2 regions of the Glutamicibacter sp. NPDC087831 genome follow, and region 1 is predicted to be linked to the other one. Evidence: predicted binding sites of a transcription regulator. Region 1 holds the regulator's gene; the other holds the start of a gene.
The links. Region 1 encodes Rex, which represses fermentation and respiration genes when NADH is low (regulators of the CRP and FNR family bind a similar motif). Its sites were predicted from a motif close to CTTGTGAANNNNTTCACAAG; they were not measured.

Region 1 (7,223 bases):
TGCTGGCACCATCGCAGTGGCCGAAGGCGCCAACATGCCTACTACCGCTGAAGCGACCTCGATCTTCCAGGATGCAGGGGTGCTCTTCGGCCCGGGCAAGGCTGCCAACGCTGGTGGTGTTGCTACCTCGGCTCTGGAGATGCAGCAGAACGCCAGCCGCGATGCATGGAGCTTCGAGCACACCGAGCGTCGCCTGACTGAGATCATGGTCGGCATCCACACCAGCTGTGCTGCTACTGCAGACGAGTACGGCATGCCGGGGAACTACGTCGCCGGCGCCAACATCGCGGGCTTCGTGAAGGTCGCAGACGCAATGCTCGCACAGGGCGTCATCTAATAATCTGCAGCGCTGCAATCCGCGTGAATTCATTGGGGACCCGGTGAAATCACGCGGATTGTCTCGTTCAGGCATCAAAAAATGTGATTCAGATGGTCACGTGTGTGTTTCGTGATGCAAAAGTTACAAAAGTGCGATTAGACTAGTACAAAGCGAACGTGAACCTGAACCGCCGATGTTGATCCAAAGTCGTGTAAGTTCATCTTCGCAAAATTAACGCGACGAATAAGAGATCAGCGTCAGGAGAATATCCCGCATGACGGATAAACAGAATTTTGCCGGAGCCCGTTTCATGACTGTGGCCGAAGTGGCCGACATGATGCGCGTTTCCAAAATGACCGTTTATCGGCTGATCCACGCCGGTGATTTGCCTGCTGTTCAGTTCGGTCGCTCCTATCGCGTTCCGGAAAACGCCGTGGAATCATATCTGAATGCCGCGGCCATTGATCCGCAGCACGGTACCGGTTCTTACGGTCGATAGTCCGCGCGATGGTCAGAGCATGACCGAAAAGCGGGTAATCTGTTAAGGAACGTTTAACGTCCGGTCAACCTTGTCCTTGGGCTCGCGCGCAAGCAGGCATTTGGGGTTGACGCATTTATTTAGTTTGTGAGGAACCACTATGGGCTCTGTTATCAAGAAGCGCCGCAAGCGTATGTCGAAGAAGAAGCACCGCAAATTGCTTCGTAAGACCCGCCACCAGCGTCGTAATAAGAAGTAAATCTACTTCTGAGCATTTGCCGCTTGGCAATCATCGCCACCGCTTCACAGTGAAACTGTTGAACGGTGGCGATTGCTTTATCCAAAGCCGCCCAGCGCCGGCCTAAGAGCCGGAACGGCGCAGAATGGACCGTCGCGCCGCCCAGAGCGCACCAAGCACTCCAGCGGCCTTCAGGCCTAGTTTGGCGGCTCGCTGGCCGGTGCGGAAATCGTAGACCTGCCAGCCGCGGCGCTTGGCGTAGGCGCGAAGCCGCGCATCGGGATTGATGCATACGGGGTGTCCCACAGCTTCAAGCAAGGGAACATCATTGTAGGAATCCGAGTATGCCCATGATTTCGACAGCGAGATGCCGCGAGCCTTCGCCAGGGTGCGCACCGCTTGCGCTTTTTCCGCAGCGTGCAGGATCGGGCTGGCCAGCGCTCCGGTGTAGAAACCGTCTTCGCTGGCCACTACAGTGCCCAATGCACCGGTAAGTTCGAGACGTTGCGAGATGACATTCGCCACTTCCAGGGGAGTGGCAGTGACTAGCCAGACTTCACGGCCCACCGTCCGATGCTGGCGAGCAATGGCTACCGTACCGGTCCATAGCTTGGGTTCGATGTATTCGTCATAGATCTCGTTGCCGATCTTCTCGATCTCGGACACCGGGATCCCTCGGACCATCATCAACGCACGGTCGCGAATCTGGTGAATGTCCCCTAGGTGCTCACCGCGCGCGGCGAAGCGCAACTGCTTGAGCGCGAACCAGAGGATTTCGCGGAATTGGAAGAAGCGGCGCTCATGCAGTTTCCGGGCCAGCAGATACAGCGATGCACCGCGCACAAGGGTGTTATCTACATCGAAGAAAGCGGCGACCGTGTCCGGAGCCAGGGCGGAATTCGGGCTGGGGTGATGATCGATGGAAGACATTTGATCCAGTTTATTTCATTGCCAAGTTTAAGGGCGGTTACGGCTCGTGAGATTATAGGCAGGTGAGTACTTTGAATCAGATCCAGCTGTTGGTTCGAGAAGGCTGCCACCTGTGCCAGGCCGCACGCGCAACCGTGGCCGAGGTGACTGGCCGGTTGAATATGGAGTTTTCCGAACTGGATATTGACCAGCACCCTGAATTGCTGGCCAAGCACCACGAGGAAGTGCCGGTTCTGCTGATCAACGGAGAAGTCCGCGACTTCTGGCACATCGACGCACAGCGTCTGGAACGACTACTGAGCAGCTAGCCGCTGCCGAATAAATGAAAATGCGTTGTGCTCTTCAAGAGCACCGAAAAGTGCGGGAGAACGAAGATGTCAGAGCTTGAAGCCCGGGTCCTGCCTGAGGCCACGCTGGCTCGACTGACCCAGTACTTGCGCGCGCTGAACGCCTTGGAAGCCCAGGGCCTGGAACGCACCAGTTCCGGGGTGCTGGCCAAGGAAGCTGGAGTGAACCCCTCCATCCTGCGCAAAGACCTTTCCTGGTTGGGTTCCTACGGAACCCGCGGGGTGGGCTACGTGGTCCGCGAACTGGCAGAACATATCAGCCGCACCCTCGGCCTGAACCAGGACTGGCGTGTGGCCATCCTCGGCGCCGGTAACCTGGGGCGCGCGCTCAGCGGATATGCAGGCTTCAGGACTCGTGGCTTCAATGTCAAGGCGATCCTGGATATCGACCCCGCACTGGTCGGCAGCCCGGTCGGCGAGCTGCACGTGGAAGCGATCGCGGACTTGGCCGCAGTGGTTGAACGCGAAGAAATCAACATCGCTGTTCTGGCAATTCCGGGCGATGCTGCGCAGGACCTGGTCTACGAACTGGCCGCGCTTTCGGTCCGCTCGGTGCTCTCGTTCGCACCGATGCCGCTTCGCGTACCCGCGGGCATGAACCTGCGGCGCGTTGATCTTTCCACTGAATTGCAGATTCTGGCATACCTCGCCGTTCAAGGCTGAAGCCGCGCAGACGAGAAAAGGCGTAGCCGCGTCATCCCTTGGGTGGATGGAGCGGCTACGCCTTTATTGTCCCTGCAGGGCCTCGCGAAGAGGCTCGGCCATGCGTTTAGCGGAAGCCGGCCAGGCGAGCCTGGCGGCGCTGCGCAATGTATTGCGAAGAAGGGCGCAACCAGGCGAAGACCACGCCTGCAATGCCCAACAAGATGCCCACAACGTAGACAGCGTTGATAATTCCGGCTTGAGTGTCAGCGAACATGCTGATCATTGGAACGATAGTCACCAGATTCAGCAGTGAAAGCGCACCGAGGATCGTGGCGATAATTCGCATGGCGCCCACGCCGCGGCCAACGAAGAAGCCCACCAGGAAATACAGGGCCAAGGTGATGATCATGGAGATAATCACGAAGGTCGACATCATGGAATTGACCTGGGCCATGAAGGCCTCAGGGCTTGCCATCATCTGTTCAACCAGTGGATCCTGCTCCATGCCCGGGGTGCTCTGCATCTGGTTCTGGAACTCTTCTTGCACCAGCGACCACTGCTGGCCAATCATGTTGGCCATCATGTTGGAGTTGGTCATCAGCCAGCTGGCGAGGGCACTGAAGATGCCCGCGAGCATGATCAAGCCAAAGGCGATAGCCAAGGTCCGTGGCCGCTCGGTCGGCGGCTGCACGCCGGCGTAACCTCCCTGCTGGGCATACTGGTCGTAGCCCGGTGCCTGCGGTTGCCCGTAAGGATTCGGATTCTGGCCGTACGGGTTCTGGCCGTACGGCGAGGGCTGCTGGCCGTAGGGGTTTTCGCCGTACGGGTTCTGCGATGAACCCTGGCCGGAAGGGCCCGGGTTGTAGGGCTGGCCCGGCTGGTTAGGATCGTTGTCGCTCATGATGCGTCCTTCTGGTCGAACTGTCTTATTGACTAAGCGTAGTGGCAGTCGATTGTGAGCAACCCCTCCGAAAGGATGGTTTTTCCATATGGGATTCCAATGCGTGTCCTGTGAATAGTTGACGGTGGCCACAATATGGCTAATTTGCACCGAATATTTGAGACACTGGAGGCATGCCTTTATCGACCGTCCATTTGTTGCGCCACGGGGAAGTTTTCAACCCTGACCGTATGCTCTACGGCAGGATCCCCGGCTTCGGGCTCTCGGAACTCGGATTCCAGATGGCCGATGGGGCAGGAGAATATTTTGCCAAGCGCCAAGCAGAAGGCGGCAACGTAGTGCGCCTGGTGGCCTCACCGCTCCTGCGAGCCCAGCAGACAGCCGCGCCGACCTCCAATGCTCTGGATCTGCAGGTCCACACCGACGAGCGGGTTATCGAAGCCGGCAACAAGCTGGAAGGGCTGTCCAAGGTTGCGGAGCACCTGCGTCAGCCGAAGTACTGGCCGCTGCTGGTCAACCCGCTGAAGCCTTCATGGGGCGAACCATATGCCCAGCAGGTTGCTCGCATGCGCCTGGCCATGGATGAGCACCGCAAGGCCGCCCTCGCCGAGCACGGTGAAGGAGCGGAAGTCATTATCGTCAGCCACCAGTTGCCGATCTGGGTTACGCGCCGCGCCGCCGAGAAGAAGCCGCTTTGGCACGATCCGCGCCAGCGCGAGTGCACCCTGGCTTCCATCACCAGCTTTGATTTTGAGGGAGACGAATTGGTCTCCGTGCGTTACACCGAGCCGTGCCCCGAGCTGCTTGCCGGCGCGGCGAATATCCCTGGAGCCTAAAGCAAAATGACAGATCCTGTGCCTAATCCTCGCCACTTGAGCCGCCGCACCATGTTGCGTTCGCTCATGGTTGCCGCCGCCGTGGTGCCCTTGGCTGCCTGCAGCGGCAAGGAAGATGCGCTGACCGCGCAAGCAAACAGCGGCGACGGCAAGAACTACATCGCTGGCGACGGCGCCGTGGAAGAGTACGAAGTTTCCAAGCGCAGCGAACCGGTTGCCCTCAAGGCCACCACCTACCATGGCACCGATATCGACTTCACGCAGTGGCAGGGCAAGCCCGTAGTCATGAACTTCTGGTATGCCGCCTGCGCTCCGTGCCGCATCGAGGCACCGGATCTGAAGGAAATCGCTGAAGGCTTCGGCGAGAAAGTCGAATTCATTGGCGTCAACGTACGCGATGAAGCCGAAGCGGCGAAGGCCTTCGAGCGCACTTTCGAGATTCCCTATGAGTCGGTACAGGATACCTCCGGGGACATCCAGCTGGCGATGACCAAGTACGTCCCGTTGCAAGCGGTTCCATCCACCTTGGTGCTGGACCGCCAGGGCCGTGTCCGTGCCCGCGTGATCGGTGCCGTAGAGCCTGGCACCCTGAAGTCATTGATCGACTCCGCTCTGACCGAAGAGTTGTGAGCTGATCAGTGACCACTAATCCCTTTGCCGACATCGTCCTGGACGGGTCGTTGCTGCTGGCTGCCCCAGTAGCACTGCTGGCCGGGCTGGTCTCCTTCCTTTCGCCTTGCGTCCTGCCGCTGGTGCCGGGCTACCTCGGTTACGTCACCGGGTTGACTGGTGCGGATCTGAAGGAGCACCGGCGCGGCCGCGTGGTCTCCGGCGTACTGCTCTTTGTCCTGGGATTCTCCGTGGTCTTCATCGCAGCGGGCGTGCTTTTCAGCCAGGCCTCCGCGTGGCTCAGGTTCAACGGCTCCTGGGTCACCCAGGCATTGGGCCTGGTCGTGGTCTTCATGGGCATCGTGTTCATGGGCGGCTTCTCCTGGATGCAGCGTGACCGCAAGATCCACAGGAAACCGCCTGCAGGCCTGTGGGGTGCCCCGGTTCTGGGGCTGACCTTCGGCCTGGGGTGGGCACCGTGCATCGGCCCCACCTTGAGTGCGGTACTGATCATGTCCACCGGTGTGGACGCGAACGTAGGGCGTGGAACGCTCCTGACTGTGTTCTATTGCCTCGGATTGGGTTTGCCCTTCATCCTGATTGCAATGGGGTTGCAGCGCGGCATGCAGGCGCTGGCGTTCTTCCGCAAGCACCAGGTTTTCATCATGCGTTTGGGCGGGGGACTACTCATTGCCTTGGGACTGGTCATGGTGACCGGCCTGTGGGGAACATGGGTAGCAGAACTGCAAAACTGGTTTGCCAATGAAGTGAGGTTGCCAATTTAATGGCGAAACAACAACGGAATTCCAAGGGAACTGGCGACGCGCCTGCTCTGGGATTCATGGGTTCCATGCGTTGGATCTGGACCCAGCTGACATCGATGCCAACAGCCTTGTTCTTGCTGTTGCTGCTCGCCGTCGCTGCGGTACCGGGATCGATCTTCCCGCAACGCGACGCCAACCCCGAATCTGTAGCCCAGTACCTGGAACAGCACACCACCGCTGGTCCATGGCTGGATCGCTTCCAGATGTTCGAAGTGTATTCATCGGTGTGGTTCTCCGCGATCTACATCTTGCTGTTCGTCTCGCTGATTGGCTGCATCATCCCGCGTGTGAAGAAGCACGCCAAAGCCTTGCGCACCCCGCCGCCGAGGACCCCGGTGCGCCTGGAACGACTTCCCCAGTACAGCTCGCATGAAATTCTGGAAGGCGAGACGGATACGCCCGATGACCAGCAGGTCATCGAGGATTCGTTCAGGATCCTGAAGAAGCGCGGCTATCGTGTCGAGCGCCGCGAGGATGCCACCGGGGCCTCGGTTGCCGCAGAGCGCGGGTATACCCGCGAAATCGGCAACCTGCTCTTCCACATCTCGCTGATGGGCGTACTGGCTTCGGCCGCGATCGGCGGAGCCCTGGGCTACACCGGGCAGCGCGTGGTTGTCGAGGGGGAGACCTTCGTGAATTCGCTGGTGGCCTACGACTCCTTCACCCCGGGCACCGGCTTCAATGCCGATAATTTGCCGCCCTTTGCTGTGACGCTGGACAAATTCGACATCATCTTCGACCGCGAATCCAAATCGCATTTCGGACAGCCGCTGGACTTCACCGCCCACGTCAAGGTGCGCGAATCGCCCGATGCCGAGCCAGTGAAGCAGGAGCTGAAGGTCAACCATCCGCTGCGGATCAGCGGCGGTGACGTGTACCTGGTCGGCAATGGCTACGCCCCGGTGATCACCGTCAAGGATGGCAACGGCAATGTCTCCTATTCCGGCCCGGCGGTTTCCATTCCGCAGGATTCGGTCTACACCTCGATGTTCGTGCTGAAGGTTCCGGACGCCGAGCCATCGCAGCTGGGCTTCCAGGGCTTCTTGCTGCCAACCGCACTGGTGGATGAGAACGGCTTCGGCATCTCGGGCGATCC
Region 2 (7,223 bases), 990 kb from region 1:
GGCTCGGTGTGCAGATTGATATTCCGCGCTACTTCCTTGGCCAGCGAGGCTCCGACTCCCAGCAGGTCCATGGCATCTTCGCGTGCTGAGACTTCAGCAAGGGCGTCAAGCACCAGGCGGCGTTCCCCGGAAAGCTCCGGAAAAGACAGGTCCTCGATTTCGAACGGAGAACCTTCGGCGTGGGCGGTCTTGCCTTCGGAAGGCGGCAACAGAATAAGCACGCGTTCCAGCTTATCGGAGTTCATCTGATCTTCTGCCCAGGGCATGTACCCGCAGAGCAGATCTGGCTAGGCTGAACCCACTACCCAGCAGCGCTTCACGCAGAGTAAGGACAGAGCATGCCCCAGCAGAACTCAAGAGCTAGCCAAACTGCCTCCGGGCAGCACTGCGACTTCGATGTGATCGTGATCGGCGCCGGGCCGGCCGGGGAGAACGCCGCCGACTATGCCACCCGGCAGGGCCTGAAGGCGGCCATCGTCGAATCCGAGCTGGTGGGCGGGGAATGCTCGTATTGGGCATGCATGCCTTCCAAGGCCCTGTTGCGCAGCGGCGATGCGCTGCGCGCGGCACGCCGGGTTCCTGGGGCCCGCGAAGCGGTGACTGGTGCGCTGGATCCCGAGGCGGTGCTCGCGCGGAGGGACGCCTTCACCAGCAACTGGGATGATGCCGGGCAGGAACGGTGGCTGCGCTCGGCGGGCATCGAGTTGATCCGCGGCCGGGCGCGGCTTTCCGGGCGCGGCCTGGTGCAGGTGGCGGATCGCGAGTACTCGGCCCGGGCCGTAGTCCTGGCCACCGGATCCACTCCAGTTCTGCCTGGGATCGAGGGATTGGCTGAAGCCAGGCCGTGGGGCACCCGGGAGGCCACTGCGGCCAAGGCGATCCCGCCAAGGCTGGCCATCATCGGTGGCGGAGTTGCCGGGGTGGAGCTGGCATTCGCCTTCGCCTCCCTCGATTCCAAGGTCACCATCCTTGCCCGCGGGTCGCTGCTGGGCCGCGAAGAGCCGTTCGCCGGCGAGCTGGTGGCCCAGTCGCTGGCCGAGGCCGGGGTAGTGGTGCACCAGGACACCACTCCGTTGCAGGTCCACCGCGATGAGCACGGGATAGCCGGCCTCCAGCTGCCCGGAGGATCCCTCGTGGAAGCCGAGGAAGTGCTCGTCTCCACCGGGCGGCGGCCGGACATCGGGAACCTGGGACTCGAAGCACTCGGGGTGGACCCGTCCCGGCGGTTGCAGGTCGATGACACGATGCTCGTGGCGGGCACCGACTGGCTCTACGCCGTGGGAGATGCCAGCGGGCGCAGCCCGCTGACCCACCAGGGCAAGTACCAGGCCCGGGCCGCGGGCGAGGCCATTGCCGCGAGGATCAATGGAACCGGGGTTCTCGATGCGCCCTGGGGCAGGCATGCGGCCACGGCGGACCACCATGCGGTGCCGCGCGTGGTCTTCAGCGATCCGCAGATCGCCGCGGTCGGACTCACCGAACGCCAGGCCCGCGACGCCGGTCTGCAGATTTCGGTTATCGAGCACGATCTGGGTGCGGTGGCCGGGGCGAGCCTGCACGCCGACGGGTATTCCGGGCGGGCCAAGCTGGTGATAGACCAGGCGCGTTCGGTGATCGTCGGCGCCACTTTCGCTGGCCAGGATGCCGCGGAACTGCTGCATGCGGCCACCATTGCGATCGTCGGCGAGGTCAGCCTGGACCGGCTGTGGCATGCGGTCCCCGCCTATCCGACGATCAGCGAAATCTGGTTGCGGTTGCTTGAGGCGCTGCGGTTCGGGTGAACCTGGCTGTGACCGAATCAGCGTTCGGAAGTGGTCTGCAGGCCGCGCCCAACGCATTAGACTGGTAGTGAATGGGATGGCCAGACGGTCGCGTGGCAAGTCAATTGCCCCGAGGAACGTCCGGGCTCCGCAGAACAGGGTGGTGGGTAACGCCCACTCGGGGTAACCCGCAGGCTAGTGCCACAGAAAATAGACCGCCAGGTTTTCCTGGTAAGGGTGAAACGGTGGTGTAAGAGACCACCAGCACCCCAAGCGATTGGGGTGGCTAGGTAAACCCCACTCGGAGCAAGGTCAGACAGACTGCGTCATGAGGGCTGTTCGCCCCATGCAGTCGGGTGGACCGCTAGAGGCTGCCGGCAACGGCAGTCGTAGATAGATGACCGTCCCGCTTCGGCGCGACAAAACCCGGCGTATCGGCCATCCCATTCACACTCTTCCTCCCTGCGATTGCGCCGGCATCAGCCTTTAGTGCGCTGGTGAGATGATTCACAGTCCCCGATCCTCAGTTTTTCTGCGCACGGTCTAGAATGGATCATGTACTTACGAGGATGATCCTGTTACCTCGTGCCACCGCAAAAGCAATGGTGCTTCCCACGGTGCCAACCGACTTTATGGATCTGCGAGTCGGCTGAATTGGAAGGATTTTCTGTGACCCAGCAGTCTGTCGTTGCCCAGCAAGAATGGAGCGGGCGCGAAGAGCTCGCCGAGGCCATGATCCCACTGATCGGACGTCTGTACCGCAAGAACAATGTGGTGACCTCCGTCTACGGCCGCAAGCTGATCAACCAGTCCGCCATCGACATCATCAAGGCCCACCGCGTAGTGCGCCGCATCGATGGCGAAGAGCTCGACCTGAACGACACCAAGGCCATCCTGGATGCCATCGAGGCCCTGAACGTCGGTTCGGTAGCAGTTGACCTCGGCCGCGTGAACAAGAAGTTCAAGGAATCCGGTTCCGCTGATTTGAACGCTTTCCTGGCTGATGAATTGGGCGAGAAGGTTGGCCAGGCCGGCGCAACCGACGCTGAACCCCAGGACGTTGTCCTCTACGGCTTCGGCCGCATCGGACGCCTGCTGGCCCGCATCCTGATCGAGCGTGGCGGCTACGGCCTGCGCCTGCGCGCCATCGTGGTCCGCAAGGGCTCGGATGACGACATCGTCAAGCGCGCTTCGCTGCTGCGCCGCGACTCGGTGCACGGCCGCTTCGAAGGCTCGATCACGGTCGACGAGGAAAACAGCACGATCCTCGCCAACGGCACCCTGATCAAGGTCATCTACTCGAATGACCCGACCACCGTCGACTACACCGAACACGGCATCGACAACGCCATCGTGGTGGACAACACCGGCCGCTGGCGCGATGAGGCCGGACTGTCCCAGCACCTGGCCGCCAAGGGCGTTTCCCGCGTGCTGCTGACCGCACCGGGCAAGGGCGATCTGAAGAACATCGTCCACGGCATCAACGATTCGTGGATCACCGCAGAAGACAAGATCGTCACCGCTGCCTCGTGCACCACCAATGCCATCACCCCAGTGCTCAAGGCCCTGAACGACAAGTTCGGTGTCACCCACGGGCACGTCGAGACCGTTCACTCGTTCACCAACGACCAGAACCTGATCGACAACTTCCACAAGGGCGAGCGCCGCGGCCGTTCGGCAGCGCTGAACATGGTGATCACCGAAACCGGTGCCGCCAAGGCAGTGGCCAAGGCCCTGCCGGAGTTCGAAGGCAAGCTGACCGGCAACGCGATCCGTGTACCGACCCCGGATGTCTCCATGGCGATCTTGAACTTGAACCTGGAGAACGGGACCACCAAGGAAGAGCTCAATGCCTACCTGCGTGAAACCTCGCTGACCTCCAGCCTGCACAAGCAGATCGACTACATCGATTCGCCTGAGGTTGTCTCCACCGACTTCGTCGGCTCGCGCCGCGCCGGCATCGTTGACGGCCTGGCCACTATCGTGTCCGGCAAGAACGCTGTCGTCTACGTTTGGTACGACAACGAGTTCGGCTACTCCTGCCAGGTTGTGCGCGTCATCGAATCGATGGCCGGCACCCACCCGGCTGCAGTGCCTGCAGTGAAGGCTGAAGCCGTCACCGCCTAGGACCTCGCTGCTTGCAGCTGAAGGGACCATCCCAACGCATTGCGCGCTGGGATGGTCCCTTTTGCTATTCCATCCGGGTGGCACGAAGCCCTCCAAAGGACCTTCCGGGTCCAGGGGGCCAACGAGAACCAGTACCTGGCCAGCACCTCTCCAGCAAAGTCCAGGCAGGTCTCGACCTTTGCGCGCATCCGGGCGTGGAGGTCCGCTTGAGCCTGCGCCGTCCCTGCGTCAACGGCGGCTGCAGGTGCGCCGCTTCGCGGGCATCTCTGGACCCCCGCACTGCTAGGCTTTAGGCCATCAAGCATTGGATCGAGGTTGGTTAATGGACAGTACCCGGACGCTGGCGGCGCGCATGGCGAGCCAGCTGCTACTGGAGCCGGCAGAATCCGTACTGCAGGCCGCAGAACACATGCTCGCGTTCCAGTCCCAGGACTTCGCTGCAGGACGCTACGCGCTGGCTCAGCGCTCCGCAGCGCAAGAATCCCGCCAGCAAGTCGATGCGCTCTTCAGCGAAGGCCGGCTCGTGCGGTCATGGACCATGCGGGGCACGCTGCATATCTGCTTGGCCGAAGATGCGCGCTGGATGACTCGCGCAACACGTGAACGCACCTTGCGCTCCTCGGCCACACGGATGCGGGGACTGCAGATCGGCACCCAGGACATTGACCAGGCAGCTGGCATCATCAGCGCGCATCTGCAGGAGCACGGGCAAGCCAGCCGCTCCGCGCTCTTCAAGGCACTGAACCAGAATGGAATGGAGACCGGCCAGCAGCGAGGACTGGTTATCCTGCAGGTCCTCGTCCTGGACGGGTTGATCTGCCAGGGGCCCATTCCACAAGACGCGAAACTCATCGCGCAGGACTTCGTGCTCGTGGATGAATGGATTGCAAGTCACCGGGAACCAGGAGATCCGTTGGCGCAACTCTTGCGCCGGTACCTGCACTCGCATGGGCCAGCTACCCTTCGCGACGCAGCCTGGTACACGGGACAGACGCTGACCACCATGAGAACCGCCGCAGAAGCACTCGGCGGCTTGCTGTCCAGCGCAGGAAGCGATGAGCGCGGGGAGGGCTACTGGGTCATCGCCGGCAGCCGCGCCCACCGGGAGCTTGAAGCGATGGAGCCCACCGGGCTGCCACTGCGCCTGCTCGGTCCCTTTGACGAGTACTACCTGGGCTACGCGAATCGCACGCTGGTAGCCGACGAGCAGATGGCTGCGCAGATCCTGCCCGGCAAGAACGGCATGTTCCTGCCCTTCTGGCTAGAACAAGGCAGGGCTTCGAAGCTCTGGAACGCAGAAACAGCGCCCACCGGCAAAATCGGTGCGGCGCTGCATCAGCGGTATCTGGACTTCAAGACTGCCCGGTAGGCGGCGGGAGGCCTAGTGGCCGAATGGATCCTCATCGGTACCCGGCAACCAGGTGTTGCCAGGCACGCCCCAACCCAGAGCCTTCTTGGCCTTCTTCCACTTCTTCTCCCAGCGTGGCTGCAACTTGTCCACGTAGAGGTAGCCATCAAGGTGGTCGTACTCGTGCTGCATGATGCGCGCGAACCAGCCGTGCGCTTCGAAAGAGATCGGATTGCCGAACTCGTCGAAACCCTCCACCTTCGCATAGTCGGCACGCTGCAGCGGGTAGTTCAACCCGGGCACGGACAAGCAGCCCTCGGAGTCGTCATCAGCATCTGCGGGAGCCTGCGACACCTTTGAAAGCGTCAGCTTGGGGTTGATCACTACGCCCCGCTCGGGAGCATCGTCCTGGTCCGCGAAGACGTAGGTGAACATGCGCAGGCCCAAACCGATCTGCGGAGCCGCCAGGCCCACGCCATGCGCTTCATCCATGGTGAGGTGCATATCGGCAACGAGCTCGCGCAAGGCGCCATCAAACTCGGTGACCTCCACCGCACGCTTGTGAAGTACAGGTTCTCCGTAAACAGTGATCTGCCGAATAGGCACGTGATCGGTTCCTTTCAAAAGTGCTTAGAGTGCTCGTCCAATAGTTTCACGCATGATCTCGCTTGTGCCACCAAAGATGGTCAGCAAGCGGGAGGCAGTGAAGGACTGGGCAATCGGGTACTCCATGATGTAGCCATAGCCGCCATGCAGCTGCAATGCCTGATCGGAAAGCTTTTTAGCGCTCTCACTAGCCCAAAGCTTGACCTCGGCAGCCTCGGAAGGATCCAGCTCGCCGTCGTTGAATGCCAGGACGGCCCGGTCCACGAAGCTCTGGGTGACATGCGCCTCAGTCTTCAGGTTAGCCAGTTCGAAACGGGTGTTCTGGTACTCGGTCAGCGCCTGGCCAAAGGTCGAGCGGTTCTTCGCATGCTCCAGCGCCTGCTCGAAGGACGCGGTGCAGATCGCCGAGGCAGCCACGGCAATAGCCAGACGGGCCTGGGGAAGCTGCGCCTTGACATAGGACAGGCCCTGTCCAGCCTCGCCAACAAGATCCGCAGACGAGACGCGGACATCGTCGAAGAACAGCTCAGCGGTATCAGAAGCCCGCAGCCCAATCTTGTCGAAGGGGCTGCCGTTGGTGTACCCCTCGGAACGCTCGACCATGAACAGCGAGAATGACTGCTCGCCCGCACGTCCGCTCTCGCCATCGGTGCGCGCAAGCACCAGAGCGGCATCGCCAAACGCAGCATTGCCGATGAAAGTCTTCTGGCCGCTAATCAGCCAGTCATCCCCATCGCGGACCGCCTTGGTGCGCACCGCGCGCAGGTCAGATCCAGCGCCAGGCTCGGTAAACGCGCAGGAGGTAATGGTGGAGCCATCGACCATGCGTGGAAGCCACTTGGCCTTGAGCTCGGCAGAGCCGTAGGAGAGCAGGTACGGCAGCACCAGGTCGTCGTGCAGGTGGAAGGCCAAGGCTACGGACAGATGCCCCGAACGCACGAGCTGCTCATCAAGCACTACACGGAAGCGGTAATCATCGATGCCCATGCCACCGAACTGCTCAGGCACTGCAAGACCCAGCAGGCCGTTTTCACCGGCAGACTGCCACACCTCGCGGGGGATCTGATGATCCTTTTCCCACTGAGCGTATTTACCGGAAATCTCCCGGGCGTTGAATTCCGTAGCCAGTTCACGGAACTGCTCGTGGTCCTCTTCAAAGAGCGCGCGTTTCACAGGGGGAGTACCTTTCGGTGGATGGAACGAAGGCATAAAGCTCACTGGCTTGCCGAAGTACATCATCCATTATGGTCGCTCAGGCCAATGCGTGCCTATTCGCCAGGGCAAACAACGATTCAAGTCACTAGATAACGCAAAAAGTCTCGAAAAACACGGGGGTAGACCCCAAAACACAACGCATTCGAACATAGTTTCGAATCCGTGTT

Region 2: the regulator Rex is predicted to act here: its motif matches at 2,255-2,274, upstream of ACIOJF_RS05595 (glyceraldehyde-3-phosphate dehydrogenase).

What each region holds. Positions count from the first base shown of each region.
Region 1 covers NZ_JBIUVH010000001.1:150,292-157,514, forward strand. Annotated here, with positions in the region: gene gdhA (NADP-specific glutamate dehydrogenase) at 1-337, shown strand, start outside; gene ACIOJF_RS00700 (helix-turn-helix domain-containing protein) at 594-818, shown strand; gene ACIOJF_RS00705 (30S ribosomal protein bS22) at 958-1,056, shown strand; gene ACIOJF_RS00710 (HAD family phosphatase) at 1,159-1,965, opposite strand; gene ACIOJF_RS00715 (glutaredoxin family protein) at 2,028-2,273, shown strand; gene ACIOJF_RS00720 (redox-sensing transcriptional repressor Rex) at 2,301-2,975, shown strand; gene ACIOJF_RS00725 (DUF3824 domain-containing protein) at 3,082-3,858, opposite strand; gene ACIOJF_RS00730 (histidine phosphatase family protein) at 4,032-4,694, shown strand; gene ACIOJF_RS00735 (TlpA disulfide reductase family protein) at 4,731-5,324, shown strand; gene ACIOJF_RS00740 (cytochrome c biogenesis CcdA family protein) at 5,333-6,088, shown strand; gene ACIOJF_RS00745 (cytochrome c biogenesis protein ResB) at 6,088-7,223, shown strand, end outside.
Region 2 covers NZ_JBIUVH010000001.1:1,137,498-1,144,720, reverse strand. Annotated here, with positions in the region: gene ACIOJF_RS05610 (YaaA family protein) at 1-221, opposite strand, end outside; gene ACIOJF_RS05605 (NAD(P)/FAD-dependent oxidoreductase) at 339-1,781, shown strand; RNA gene rnpB (RNase P RNA component class A) at 1,854-2,210, shown strand; gene ACIOJF_RS05595 (glyceraldehyde-3-phosphate dehydrogenase) at 2,430-3,887, shown strand; gene ACIOJF_RS05590 (winged helix DNA-binding domain-containing protein) at 4,210-5,256, shown strand; gene def (peptide deformylase) at 5,269-5,841, opposite strand; gene ACIOJF_RS05580 (acyl-CoA dehydrogenase family protein) at 5,866-7,014, opposite strand.